Regions from separate parts of the Pseudomonas sp. SDO55104_S430 genome, predicted to be linked through region 1. Evidence: riboswitches for the same ligand, from Rfam matches in the RefSeq annotation. Region 1 holds a riboswitch; the other holds the start of a gene.
The links. A riboswitch is a leader RNA that binds a small molecule or an ion and turns the genes downstream of it on or off. The one in region 1 is predicted to bind cobalamin.
Positions count from the first base shown of each region.

Region 1 (7,640 bases):
CACCATCGCAACGCCCGTCATCGAGCTGCACCGCAGCGTTTTCCAGGGCAACGCCGGTGGTCACGCCGGCATGGATTTCATAGCCACTGACTTCAGCATTCTCCAGGGCCAGACGCCCACGCACATTGCGCAGCTGCTTCTCCTGCTCGAGTACTGTTTCAAAGGCCAGCAGCCCCAAACCGGCACTGGAACCCGGCGCACCTTCAAGGCCCAGAGGGTCGTGCACCTGCTCACCGAGCATCTGCAGGCCACCGCAGATCCCGAGCACTTTGCCGCCGTAACGCAGGTGCCGGGAGATCGCGGTGTCCCAGCCGTTGGCCCGCAGATACGCAAGGTCGCTGCGCACGCTTTTCGAGCCGGGAAGGATGATCAGTTCGGCCGGAGGGATCGCCTGGCCAGGGCCGATGAATTGCAGGTCGACTTGCGGATGCAGGCGCAGTGGGTCGAAATCGGTGTGGTTGCTGATGCGCGGCAGCACCGGCACCACTACTTTCAGCACCTGTTCTGCCTTGTCGGCCTGGCGCTGATCGATGCCGTCCTCGGCTTCCAGATGCAGGTCCATTACGTAGGGCAGCACGCCGATCACCGGTTTGCCGGTGCGCTGCTCCAGCCAGTCCAGGCCCGGCTGCAACAGGGCGATGTCGCCACGAAAACGGTTGATGATGAAGCCCTTGACCCGTGCCTGTTCGCTTGGTGAAAGCAGTTCCAGCGTGCCCACCAGATGCGCGAACACACCACCCCGGTTGATGTCGGCGATCAGCACCACCGGGCAGTCCACCGCTTCGGCGAAACCCATGTTGGCGATGTCGCCGGCGCGCAGATTGATCTCGGCCGGCGAGCCCGCGCCTTCGACCATCACCAGCGGATAGACCGCGCTCAACCGCGCATGGGAAGCCAGCACCGCCTGCATGGCGATGGCCTTGTAGTCGTGATAGGCAACAGCGTTCATGGAGGTGACCGCGCGACCATGGATGATCACCTGCGCGCCGGTGTCGCTGTTGGGTTTGAGCAGCACCGGGTTCATGTCGGTGTGCGGCTCCAGAAACGCGGCCTGGGCCTGCACCGCCTGGGCGCGCCCGATCTCGCCGCCGTCCGCGGTCACCGCGCTGTTGAGCGCCATGTTCTGCGGCTTGAACGGCACCACGCGCACGCCCTGACGCGTGGCCCAACGGCACAGCGCCGTCACCAGCGTGCTCTTACCGGCATCGGAGGTGGTGCCCTGCACCATCAACGTCGTCATGAAGCGTCCTTGGCAAAGGCCTCGAAGGCAGCGCTCAGGCGCGCCCAATCGGCGTCGTCGCCCGGCAGGCCGAAACGCAGGCTGCCGGTTTGCGAGAACAGGCGCAGGAGAATGCCGCGCCGGGCCATGAACTCGTACAGTTCACCGGCGCGATCGGTCACCACCCACTGGAACAAGGCGCAACCGCCCTGGGGCTTAAAGCCGTGCAGATCGAGCAACGTCGCCAGCCGTTCACTGGCCTGCTCGGCGCGCAGGCGTTGCCGCGCATGGCCTTCGGTATCGCGCAGGCAAGCCTGGCCCAGTACCCGGGTCGGACCGCTCACCGCCCATGGCCCGACCTGTTCGGCGAGCAGCCTGAGCAACTTGCGCTCGGCCAGCACGAAGCCCAGGCGCACGCCGGCCAGGCCGAAAAACTTGCCGAACGAGCGCAGCACGATCAACCCGACCTGATGGGCATATGGCGCCACGCTCAGTTGCGGTGTGTTGTCCATGAACGCCTCGTCCACCACCAGCCAGCCACCGCGCTGGGCCAGCCGCGAATGCCAGTCGAGCAAGCGGCTGGGGCTCAGGCTCAGGCTCAGGCCCGTGGGATTGTTCGGATTGACCACCACCAACACATCGAGGCTGTCGACGAAGAAGTCGACTTCCTGCTCGACCACTTCGCGCACGATGTAGCCGTTGCGACGCCAGGCTTCGGCATGTTCGGCGTAACACGGCGAGAGCACGCCAACCTTGCCGGCCCGGCGCAAGCGCGGCAACAACTGGATGGCCATTTGCGAGCCGGCCACCGGCAAGGCTTGCAGGGTGCCGTAGTAATCGCAGGCCGCCTGCTCCAAACCATCGTCGTTTTCCGGCAGGCGCGCCCAGGCTCGCAGCGGGATCTCGGGAACCGGAAACGGCCAGGGCGCCAGACCGCTGGACAGATCAAGCCAATCGGCTTCCTCGATGCCGTATTCGAGCGCCGCCTTGCGCAATCGTCCACCGTGTTCAAGCATAGAACTCAGCTCCCACGCAGAGAATCAGCAACCATAACCATACCCCGCGCTGGACCAATTGCCAGCCGCGGTCGATGGAGTCCGCGTCCGCCGGCGCGCCTTCACCCAGTTGCGGACGCTCGTGCAGCTCGCCGTGATAAATCGCCGGCCCGCCCAGCTCCACACCCAGCGCACCGGCGCCAGCGGCCATTACCGGCCCGGCATTGGGGCTGTCCCAGGTCGGGCCCTGGGTACGCCAGCATTTCAGCGCCAGACGGGGCTTGCCCAGCAACGCGTAGGTCAGCGCCACCAGACGCGCGGGAATGTAATTGAGGACGTCGTCGATCTTCGCCGCCGCCCAGCCGAAACGCTCGAAGCGCTCGTTGCGATAACCCCACATCGCGTCCAGCGTATTGCTCAAACGATAGAGCACCACACCCGGCGCGCCGGCCACGGCAAACCAGAACAGGGCGGCGAACACCGCGTCACTGCCGTTCTCCAGCACCGACTCGGTGGCGGCACGGGCGACGGCGGTTTCATCCAGCTCGCTGGTCTTGCGGCTGACCAGATAACTGACGCGCTTGCGGGCCTCTTCCAGATCACCACCGCGCAAGGCCTTGGCCACCGGCTCGACATGCTCGCCGAGGCTGCGCATGCCCAAGGCGCAATACAGCGCGAGAATCTCGACGAGCCAGCCGACGTAGGGCGCCCACGAAAACGCGGTGGCCAGCAAGGTCAGTGGCAATACCGCGATTACCCACGCCGTAACGCCGTGGCTGCGCCAGCCGCGACCGCCCGCGTTGAAACGTTGCTCGATGCGCTCGGCAAAACGGCCGAACACCACCAGCGGATGCCAGCGTTTGGGCTCGCCCAGCAGCGCATCCAGCGCAACCGCGGCGGCACTCAACAACGCCACACTCATGTACGCACTCCCCAAAAATTCTCATACAGCATTTCAGTCAGCGGACGCTCTTGCGCCCAGCCTTCGAGCACCAGCATCGGCGCCGGATAGAATTCCTCGACCGGTCCCAGGCACAAAATCGCCAGTGGCTTGGCACCGGTGGGCAATCCGAGCAAATCGGCCAGGGCCTGCGGTTCGAACAACGACACCCAGCCCATCCCCAGCCCTTCGGCACGGGACGCCAGCCACAGGTTCTGGATCGCGCAGGACAAGGAAGCCATGTCCATTTCCGGCAAGGTGCGCCGACCGAAGATGTGCCGCTCGCGATCATCCATCAGTGCGGCCACCAGCAGTTCGGCGCAATCGTTGATGCCTTCGACTTTCAGTTGCATGAATTGGTCACTGCGCTCGCCGAGGGCTTCGGCGGTGCGAATGCGTTCCTCTTCCACCAGATCGCGGATCCTGCCCCGCAGGTCGCGGTCGCTGATGCGGATAAAACGCCAAGGCTGCATCAGGCCGACGCTCGGCGCCTGATGCGCGGCTTCCAGCAGACGCCGCAGCAGTTCGGGCTCGACCGTGCCGCCGCTGAAGTGGCGCATGTCGCGGCGTTCGGCGATGGCTCGGTAGACGGCTGCGCGTTCGGCTTCAGAGAAGGTGGTGTCGCTCATGGCCTCTTCGCGAGCAAGCCCGCTCCCACATTTGTTCGTATTTCTTCAGGCAGAACACTATCTACTGTGGGAGCGGGCTTGCCCGCGATGGCGTCCTCACAGGACGGCGCCAACAACGCGGCAATCGCCGACGGATTGGACGGAAAATAAAAATGCACATACGAGGCCGTCATCCGCCCCTCACGATAAACCGCCTCCGCCCCGCGCCCGCCATTAGGGCTCAGGCCCCGGGCAATCGGGGTCAGGTCGGTGGTGGTCAGCGAGTGGTGATAGGTATGCCCGCGCAGCGATCCTTCCGGCAGTTCAACCGCCTGCAAGGCCAGCGCGGCAAGACGCTTCTGCATCACTGCATCGCCTGCGAGCAAGCCCACCAGTTCAGCGCGAGTGCCTTCGACATCGGTCAGCGAATCGAGCAGATAAAGCATGCCGCCACACTCGGCCAGCAACGGTTTGCCTGCTGCATGATGCGCGCGGATGGCGTTGAGCATCGAGGTGTTTTGCGACAGCGCCACGTGGTGCAGCTCCGGATAACCACCCGGCAGATACAGGCTATCGGCCTCGGGTAATTGCGCGTCGCGGATCGGCGAGAAAAACCGCAGTTCGGCACCCATCGCCCGCAGCAAATCGAGACTGGCGCCATAGGTAAAGGCGAAGGCTTCGTCGCGGGCCACGGCAACGCGCACGCCGGCCAGCAACGACTCGGCAGCGATCACATCCGGCGCGGCAAACTCCACCGCCGGCGGTAGCGCGACTTCGCAACTGCTGGCCAAAGCATCGGCGGCGGCATCCAGGCGAACATCGAGATCGTTCAACTCGCTGGCCTGCACCAGCCCCAGATGCCGACTCGGTAATTCGATACCGGTTTCCCGGGACAAGGCGCCGTACCAACGCAGACCCTCGGTCAGGCTGCCTTCCAGCAACTGCGCGTGACGCAAGGTGCCGACGCGGTTGGCCAGCACGCCGGCAAACGGCAGGTCCGGCTGATAACGCGCCAGGCCCAGGGCCAGCGCGCCAAAGGTCTGGGCCATGGCGGTGCCGTCGATCACGCCCAGCACCGGCACGCCAAAATGCCGCGCCAGATCAGCGCTGGATGGCGTGCCATCGAACAGACCCATCACCCCTTCGATCAAAATTAAATCGGCTTCCCCGGCGGCTTCCCACAACAGGCGCCGGCTTTCCTGCTCGCCGACCATCCACATGTCCAGTTGATACACCGGCGCACCGCTGGCGCGCTCGAGAATCATCGGGTCGAGAAAGTCCGGGCCGCATTTGAATACACGAACCTTGCGCCCCTGGTTGCGGTGCAAACGGGCCAGCGCGGCGGTGACGGTGGTCTTGCCCTGACCGGAGGCCGGCGCGGCGATGAGCACCGCCGGGCAATGACGAGGTGCATTCACAGTTCGACGCCTTTCTGCGCTTTGATCCCGGCCTGGAAGGCGTGCTTGATCATGCCCATCTCGGTGACGGTGTCGGCCAGTTCGATCATTTCCGGCTTGGCGCCGCGACCGGTCACTACCACATGCTGCATCGGCGGGCGGGCCTGCAAATCGCTGAGGACTTGATCAAGATCCAGATAGCCGTGCTTGAGGGCGATGTTCAGTTCGTCCAGCACCACCAGGCCGATGGACGGATCGCGCAGCAGTTCCTGGGACACCGCCCAGGCCGCTTCGGCGGCGGCGATGTCACGCTGGCGGTCCTGGGTTTCCCAGGTGAAGCCCTCGCCCATCACGTGAAAGCGCACTTGCTCGGGGAAGCGGCGGAAGAACAATTCTTCGCCGGTGCTGTTACGGCCCTTGATGAACTGCACCACGCCGCACTGCATGCCATGGCCCATGGACCGCGCGAGCATGCCGAACGCCGAACTGCTCTTGCCTTTGCCGTTGCCGGTCAGCACCAGCAGCAGGCCGCATTCGTTGGGGGAGTTGGCGATACGCTCGTCGATCACGGCTTTTTTGCGCAGCATGCGCGCCAGATGACGTTCGTCACGATCAGAAGATTCGGTCATGGGGGAGCTCTCCGTTGAGGCAGGAATAACGGCGGGCAGGCAAAAGAATAGATAGCGGGAAGCCTGGCATCGCCCACCGTGATGCCATCTGGATGGATCAGGCCGGTCTCCGGGCTCATGAGCGGCTCGGGGCCTGGGCTGCGCGCCTTCCCATGTCGTCGACACAGTGGCTCAAGACGCAGCCTTCACTCATTTACCGTTGCGGGGGCAGCGCCGGGATCGCAAGCCTGGATGCATAGCATCGCCCGCTCACCGGCTTCCCTGTTTCACTCTGTCGGCCATGACCACAGAGCACCTGAAACAAGCGGCGAAGGTTAGAGGGTTGGGGGTGGAGCGTCAATTAAAGCCGGGGGCCTGATTCCGGAATATCGACTGCTGCTCAATATTCTGACGCCAATCTTGTGCCACACTGTCAGCAGTGATATCAAAGAGCCATAACTCACGGCAATTCACACCAAAATAAAAAGGTGAGCCCCATGCAAGGCATGATCATCAGCAATCCGAAGCTGGAATTCCTGCGCCCGGTACTGGAACGCTGGTTTGACTGTATCGATCGCTACAACGCCATCCGTGGCGACAGTGAAACGCCCTACTGGCTCGATGAAAAAGCCAATCTCGGTTTGCTCAGCGCGGCTGCGTGGATGGCCGAGATCATCACCCTGGAACAATCGCCCACCCGCAAGCAGATTGAAGACGGCGAGCGCAACGGCCGCGCGGACCTGTTCATCGCCACGCCCGAAGCCCGCGCCTGGCTGCAGGCCACGCAACGCTGGCCGCGGGTCAACAACCTGAACCTGAGCCAACCGCTGCACGACATCACCACCAGTGCCAAACGGATCAGCTACGCCAGCGACTTGAAACTCGGCTGCCTCTTCGTCGCGCCACAGAAAACCCAGCACAGCGCCAGCCCCGAAGAATTGCAGGACATGGTCGACGACCTGCAAAAGGAACACACCTGCGCCGTGGCCTGGTATTTCCCCTACGCCTATCGCAAGTTGCACAACGAAGCGGGCCACTATCACCCCGGCATCGCCATGCTGCTCAAGGAAGCGCACGGCTGACCGGTTGAACCATCGCGCAACGAAGCTTCTCTACTGAACAAGTCACTGCATTCATAGGGAAGGTCAGCATGCGCAAGCCCCAGCTCGTTCTCGTCCTCGGTTTCGCCTGCGGGCTCGTCGCCTGCGGTGAAACCTCCAGCCTGCAAGTCTCGGATGGCACCGGCCCCGCGCCGAAGCTGCCGGAGCCGAACAAGACCCTGTTTCCGACCATGAACATCGCCCCGGCCATCGGTTGGCCGGACGGCTCAAAACCGGTGGCTGCCAGCGGCACTCAGGTCGCCGCCTTCGCCGACGGCCTCGATCATCCGCGCTGGCTTTATGTACTCCCCAACGGCGACATACTGGTGGCCGAAACCAACGCTCCGCCCAAGCCCGATGACAACAAGGGCATCAAAGGCTGGATCACCAAGAAAGTCATGGGCCGCGCCGGCGCTGGCACGCCAAGCCCGAACCGCATCACCCTGCTGCGCGACAGCGACCACGACGGCATCGCCGAAACTCGCACCGTGTTCCTGGAAAATCTCAATTCACCTTTCGGCATGACCCTGGTGGGCAACGACCTCTACGTCGCCGACACCGATCGCCTGCTGCGCTTTCACTATGAAAACGGCGCCACCGAGATCAAGTCACCGCCCATCAAGGTGGTGGATCTGCCGGGTGGTACGCTGAATCACCACTGGACGAAAAACGTCATCGCCAGCAAGGACGGCAGCAAGCTTTACGTGACGGTGGGCTCCAACAGCAACGTGGGCGAGAACGGCCTGGACAAGGAAGAAGGCCGCGCGGCGATC
Region 1 is NZ_JBSVXG010000235.1:667-8,306, reverse strand. It holds gene ACW9JE_RS26020 (cobyric acid synthase) at 1-1,240, opposite strand, end outside; gene cobD (threonine-phosphate decarboxylase CobD) at 1,237-2,235, opposite strand; gene cbiB (adenosylcobinamide-phosphate synthase CbiB) at 2,228-3,136, opposite strand; gene bluB (5,6-dimethylbenzimidazole synthase) at 3,133-3,783, opposite strand; gene ACW9JE_RS26000 (cobyrinate a,c-diamide synthase) at 3,780-5,180, opposite strand; gene cobO (cob(I)yrinic acid a,c-diamide adenosyltransferase) at 5,177-5,788, opposite strand; cobalamin riboswitch at 5,872-6,102, opposite strand; gene ACW9JE_RS25990 (hypothetical protein) at 6,265-6,849, shown strand; gene ACW9JE_RS25985 (PQQ-dependent sugar dehydrogenase) at 6,918-7,640, shown strand, end outside.

Region 2 (6,660 bases), on a different contig from region 1:
CATCACCGACGCCGCCCACGATTATCTGGCTGATCTGCTCTCCAAGCAGAACACCCCGGGTATTGGCATCCGCGTCTTCATCACCCAGCCTGGCACCCAGTACGCCGAAACCTGCATTGCCTACTGCAAGCCGGGCGAAGAAAAACCTGAAGATACGGCGCTGGGGCTCAAAAGCTTCACCGCCTACATCGACGGCTTCAGTGAAGCGTTCCTCGACGACGCCGTCGTCGACTACGCCACCGACCGCATGGGCGGCCAGCTGACCATCAAGGCGCCAAACGCCAAGGTGCCGATGGTCAACGCCGACAGCCCGGTCAACGAGCGCATCAACTACTACCTGCAGACCGAGATCAACCCGGGTCTGGCCAGCCACGGCGGTCAGGTCAGCCTGATCGATGTGGTCGAGGACGGCATCGCCGTTCTGCAGTTCGGCGGCGGCTGCCAGGGCTGCGGCCAGGCCGACGTGACCTTGAAGGAAGGCATCGAGCGCACCCTGCTCGAGCGCATTCCGGAGCTCAAGGGCGTTCGTGACGTGACCGACCACACGCAGAAAGAAAACGCCTACTACTAAGGTGTTCGCTGCGAAAAGAAAAAACGGCGCCCCGTGAGCGCCGTTTTTTTATGGGCTGAGTTCAAGGGCCCCTTCGCGAGCAAGCCCGCTCCCACATTGGGCCTGTGTTCACAAATCAACTGTGGGAGCGGGCTTGCTCGCGAAGACGGACTTATGGGCGATACAGGTGCGAATGCCCGGCACGGTACAGCGACGACTCACTGAACTGATCACTACCCAACACCCGTCCCACCAGTATCAACGCCGTACGCCGAAACCCCTTCTCGGCAACCTTCCCGGCAATATCACCAATCGTCCCCACCACCCAATCCTGATCCGGCCAGGTCGCGCGGTGAATCACGGCGATCGGACAATCCGCGCCGTAATGCGGCAACAGCTCGGCGAGAATTTTCTCCAGATGATTGACCCCAAGGTGAATCGCCATGGTCGCCCCATGCTGGGCCAAACTCCCCAATTCTTCACCCGCAGGCATCGCGGTCCTATCGGCATAACGGGTCAGGATCACGCTCTGGGAGATGTCCGGTAACGTCAGTTCCGCGCCCAACAATGCTGCGCAGGCGGCAGTCGCCGTCACTCCGGGAATGATTTCGAACGGGATGCCAAGCTCACGCAAATGGCGAATCTGCTCGCCGATGGCGCCATACAGGCTCGGATCGCCGGAATGCACGCGGGCCACGTCCTGGCCGTTGGCGTGGGCGGTCTTGATCAGTTCGATGATCTGTTCCAGGTGCAATTCAGCGCTGTTGACCACCTGTTCGGCACTGTGTCCTTCCAGCACGGCGGTGGGCACCAGGGACCCTGCGTAGATGATGACCGGGCAGCTGCGGATCAGGCGCTGGCCCTTGACGGTGATCAGTTCCGGGTCGCCGGGGCCGGCGCCGATGAAGTAGACGGTCATCGTCGGTTCCTATTGAAAGAGAGCCTGTAAAAAGAGGCGCGCAACGCTTCAGATGAAGATTGCTCATGATCGAAGGCGGGGATTATCGGGGATTTCAGGCCGCGCCGGCCAATGCCAGAGTTGCCTGGGCATATTTTTGTCGGCGGATCAGCAGTTTCACCGGCGCATTCGCCAATTGCTCGGCCAGGGCCAGGGCCGCGCTTTCCGCCACGCCGTAACAGCCGGTGCGTTCGAAGGCGATCTGCGAATGGTGGCTGAGCAGCGGTTCATAGGGCGTCAATTGCTCGCTGCTGAAGAACGCCATTGGCAGGCCCAGCTGCGCGGCCAGTTCGATCAGTGCCGGTTCTTCGCGCTTGAGGTCGATGCTGGCCAGGCCTTTGACCTGTTGCAACGGGATCTGGTGAGCCTGTAGCGCCTGATCGAGCAAGGCCCGCAGCGTGCTGACGGGGCAGCCGCGCTGGCAACCCAGGCCGACCACCAGGGTCGGCGCTGCGTTGGTATCGGTCATGCGTGGTATTGACCGTCGCTTTTGCGGCGGAACAGCCAGGCGCTGATCAGGCCCAGGGCCAGCCAGAACGCGACGTTGGTCAGCTGCGAAGCGATTTTGAACTGGGCTTCCAGCGCTTCCGGCGCGAGCATCGAATGCACTTCCGGTTGCGGAGCGCCGATCACGTGGGGAACGGCAATGATCGCCGCGCCCAGTACTTTCAGCAGCCAGTGGCGACCGAAAGCGATCAGGGCGATGCCCGCGGCGGTAGAGGCGGCGGTGCCGATCCACCACAGTTGGCGCTGCGCCAGATCCGCGGCAGCGGTACCCGGCAATTCAGGCGGCAGGCCGAGGGTCGGCGCCAGCACGAAGGTGGCGTAACCGGCCAGACCCCAGAGCAGGCCCTGGGAGGTTTTGGTCGGTGCGCGCAGGGTGTATAGACCGGCCAGCATCAGGGCGAAGCCGACGGCCACCACCAGATTGCCGCCGGTGGTCGACAGCACGCGCTGCCAGCCGTCTTCCGGCTCCCAGGCTTCGGCATCGTGGGTGTGCGCAGCAACGGCGCCTTCGTGGGTGTGTTCGTGGACTTCAACCGCGGCAGGTTCGGATTTTTCGTAGGTCTCGGCCTGCAGAATCAGCGGCGAGACCCAGAAGCTTTGCAAGAGGGTCAGCAGCAGGGCGGCCAGCAGGCCGGTGAAACCTGCGGTCTGGGCAATACGCTTGATCATGTCGGCAGGTCTCAATGGCACGGGAACGCGGCGCTGTGGCGGGTGTCGTGGGCAGCGTTGTGCACCGCTTCGATGTGCGAGAAGCCGGCGAAGTAGACCAGGCAGGCACCCAGGATCGACGCGCAGAAGGCGGCGGTCAGGCGTTGGGTCAGGGTCGTGGTGCTGCTGGCGGATTGGCTGTGGCCGGTGCTGCTGATGATCGACATGGCGTTTCCCTCTGGTCTGTCAGCGGGCAATCAAAAGCGCATGCAGAGGCCCCGCACGACCGAGCGCGCAGGGATTCGAACAGCGCCCGCCCACCGCGGGTTTGTCATTCAGTTGAAGTCTGATTACTTCGTGTTGCGGGCCGGTCTCCGGGCTCGCGAGGGGTAGAAGCCTGTGGCTGATACCGAAAAGCATCACCTTCCCATGCCATATCGGCACAGTGGATCTGACGCTTCGCTCGCTTACCGTTGCGGGGGCAGCACCGGACTGACGTGGCTTTGAGTAAAGCACACGATTCACCGGTTTCCCGTTTCACCCTGTGAAGGGCACCCGTAACAAGTTGTGTAGGAGAGCATGGGCGGGGGTGGGGCGTCAATTGGCAAGCGTTCTCACCTGTGGATCGGGATGCATCTGTTCGCGGGCAAGCCCCGCTCCTACGGGGTGGCGGTGTTCTTTGTAGGAGCGAGGCTTGCCCGCGAAGGCGTCGTAGCGGTCACCACAAGACATTGACCGTCCCCAATACGATGCGTAGCCTTGCGCTTTCGAGGTTCTTCGGCATGTTTGCCGAAGCTAAGAAGGGAACGCGGTCGATGCCGCGGCTGCCCCCGCAACTGTGAACGGTGATGTTCGCTGCCACGCCACTGCACGCTCAGTTCCTGAGCCCGCGGGAAGGCGCAGCCAACGCCAGTCGACCGACCGGCACACCGTCAGCCAGGAGACCTGCCTCGATACAGATTCTCACTACAACCGGGCGGGGTGATCCGGTGGCGAACGCTTGCGGCGCGCGTGCGCGTGGCCGCTCCTCGTCCCGTATGCCCGCCACCTTGCCAAAGGGCATCCGATGAAAACACTGGCCAAACTCCCCGTCACCATCGTTACCGGCTTTTTGGGCTCGGGCAAAACCACCTTGCTGCGCCACATGCTGGACAACGCCCAGGGTCGCCGTATCGCGGTGATCGTCAACGAGTTCGGCGAGTTGGGCATCGACGGCGAAATCCTCAAGCAGTGCTCCATCGGCTGCACCGAAGAAGAGGCCAGCGGCCGCGTCTATGAGCTGGCCAACGGCTGCCTGTGCTGCACCGTCCAGGAAGAGTTCTTCCCGGTGATGCGCGAATTGGTGGCCCGTCGCGGCGATCTTGATCACATCCTCATCGAAACCTCGGGCCTGGCGCTGCCAAAACCCCTCGTCCAGGCCTTCCAGTGGCCGGAAATCCGCAGCGCCTGCACCGTCGACGCGGTGATCACCGTGGTCGACAGCCCGGCCGTCGCCGCCGGCACCTTTGCCGCGTTCCCCGATCAGGTCGATGCCCAGCGCAAACTCGATCCGAACCTGGACCACGAGTCGCCGCTGCACGAACTGTTCGCCGACCAGCTGTCGAGCGCTGATCTGGTGATCCTCAACAAGGCCGACCTGATTAACCCTGAAGACCTGGCCCGCGTGCGCCTGGAGGTGGCCGAAGAACTGCCGCCGGCGGTGAAAGTCATCGAAGCCAGCAACGGTCGTCTGCCGCTGGACGTGCTGATCGGCCTGGGTGCCGGCTCCGAAGAGCACATCGACGGCCGTCACAGTCATCACGACCATCACCACGAAGGCGAGGTCGATCACGACCACGATGCCTTCGATTCGATTTCCATCGAGCTGCCGCAAGCCGACGAAAGCCTGCTGCTGGACGCCCTGACTCAACTGGTGGTCAAGCACGGCATCCTGCGGGTCAAGGGCTTCGCGGCGATTCCGAACAAGCCTATGCGCCTGCTGATCCAGGGCGTGGGCACCCGCTTCGACAAACACTTCGACCGCAAGTGGAATGCCGAAGAAGCGCGCATCACCCGTCTGGTGCTGATCGGCCAGGAGCTGGACGCCGCCGCCCTCGAAGCGCAATTGCGCGCCGCGCTCAGCGTGTAAGCCATGCACCTGCTCAGGACCCAGCCCGGCGGTTTCGTGTCGGATGACAACATCGCCGACCTTGGACAAACCCCCGCCGAGCTGGTGATCCTGTGCAGCGGCGACTCCAGCCTTGCGCTGCTCGCCGAAGCCGCGCAGCAGCTGCCCGAGGATTACCCCAGCGTGCGCCTGGCCAACCCGATGCAGGTGCAGAACCACGCCTCGGTCGACCTGTATGTCGATGAAGTGCTGCGTCACGCCAAGGTGATTCTGATTTCGCTGCACGGCGGCATCGCCTATTGGCGCTACGGTGTCGAGCGGCTGGTGGAGCTGTCGCAACGGGGCGTGCAATTGATTCTGGTGCCGGGTGATGATCGCCCGGACCCGGAACTCAGCGACCTGAGCACAGTAGTAGCCGAAGATCGCGACCGGCTCTGGCATTTTCTCCGTCAGGGCGGCATGGCCAATGCGCTGAACCTGTTTCGTTGTCTGGCCAATCGCTGGCTGGGCCGCGATTATCCTTGGGTCGAGCCACAAACCCTGCCGCGCACGGCGATCTACCACCCATCAAAAAGCACCGCGACATTAAAGGATTGGCAGGCCGACTGGCAGGCCGACCGGCCTGTGGCGGCGGTGCTGTTCTACCGCTCGCATTTGCAGGCGGCGAACACCGCTTTCATTGATGTTTTCTGCCAGCGCTTGCAGGCGGCGGGGCTTAACCCGTTGCCGATTGCGCTGGCCAGTTTGAAAGAGCCCGGCTGCCTGTCGGCGGTCGAGGACTGGCTGGATGAAGTCGAGGCGGGGGTGATCCTGAACACCACCGGCTTCGCCCAATCCAGCCCCGAAGCGCCGCACTTGCGCCCGTTTCGCCGCAATATTCCGGTGATCCAGGCGATCTGCGCCCAGGACAACGAACCGGGCTGGCGCGCCAGTGAGCAGGGCCTCGGCCCGCGGGATCTGGCGATGCACATCGCGCTGCCGGAACTGGACGGGCGGATCATCAGCCGGCCGATCAGCTTCAAGGATCTGGCCTGGCGCAGCGAGCGCAGTCAGTCCGACGTGGTCTGCTACCAGCCCGCAGCCGAACGCATGGACTTCGTCGCCGAACTGGCGCGGCGTTGGATTGATCTGGCGCGCCTGCCCAATGCCGAGAAACGCGTGGCGCTGATCCTCGCCAACTACCCGACCCGCGATGGCCGTATCGGTAATGGCGTGGGGCTCGACACCCCGGCGGCGGCGCTGAATATCCTGCGGGCGCTGCAGCGGGAAGGTTATCCGCTGCCGGCCGAATTGCCCGACAGCGGCACCGCGCTGATCCAGCAGTTGCTCGGGGGCGTGAGCAACGACCTCGACAGCCTCGATCAGCGTCCGTGCCAGCAAAGCCTAGCCATGGACGATTACCTGCGGATGTTCAACGCATTGCCCGAAACCAATCGCGCCGCCGTGCTGGAGCGTTGGGGCGCACCGGACAGCGATCCGATGTGCCGGGGCGGACGGATGATGATCGCCGGCCTGTGTTTCGGCCTGACCTTCGTCGGTATCCAGCCGGCCCGGGGTTATCAGGTTGACCCGAGTGCGGTGTATCACGACCCGGACCTGGTGCCGCCCCACGGCTACCTGGCGTTTTACTTCTGGCTGCGCAACACCTATGGCGCCCACGGCGTGATCCACGTCGGCAAGCACGGCAACCTGGAGTGGCTGCCGGGCAAGGGTGTCGGGCTGTCCGAAAGCTGCTGGCCGGACGCGCTGCTCGGGCCGCTGCCGAACATCTATCCGTTCATCGTCAACGATCCGGGGGAGGGCGCCCAGGCCAAGAGGCGCACCCAGGCGGTGATCATCGACCACCTGATGCCGCCGCTGACCCGCGCCGAAACCTACGGCCCGCTGCGT
Region 2 is NZ_JBSVXG010000258.1:166-6,825, forward strand. It holds gene nfuA (Fe-S biogenesis protein NfuA) at 1-571, shown strand, start outside; gene cobM (precorrin-4 C(11)-methyltransferase) at 723-1,469, opposite strand; gene ACW9JE_RS26775 (cobalamin biosynthesis protein) at 1,564-1,977, opposite strand; gene ACW9JE_RS26780 (CbtA family protein) at 1,974-2,684, opposite strand; gene ACW9JE_RS26785 (CbtB domain-containing protein) at 2,696-2,890, opposite strand; cobalamin riboswitch at 3,012-3,237, opposite strand; cobalamin riboswitch at 3,417-3,630, shown strand; gene cobW (cobalamin biosynthesis protein CobW) at 3,730-4,791, shown strand; partial or broken gene cobN (cobaltochelatase subunit CobN) at 4,795-6,660, shown strand, end outside.
Region 2: linked by a shared signal. The riboswitch ahead of ACW9JE_RS26785 (CbtB domain-containing protein) and the one ahead of cobO (cob(I)yrinic acid a,c-diamide adenosyltransferase) in region 1 are both predicted to bind cobalamin.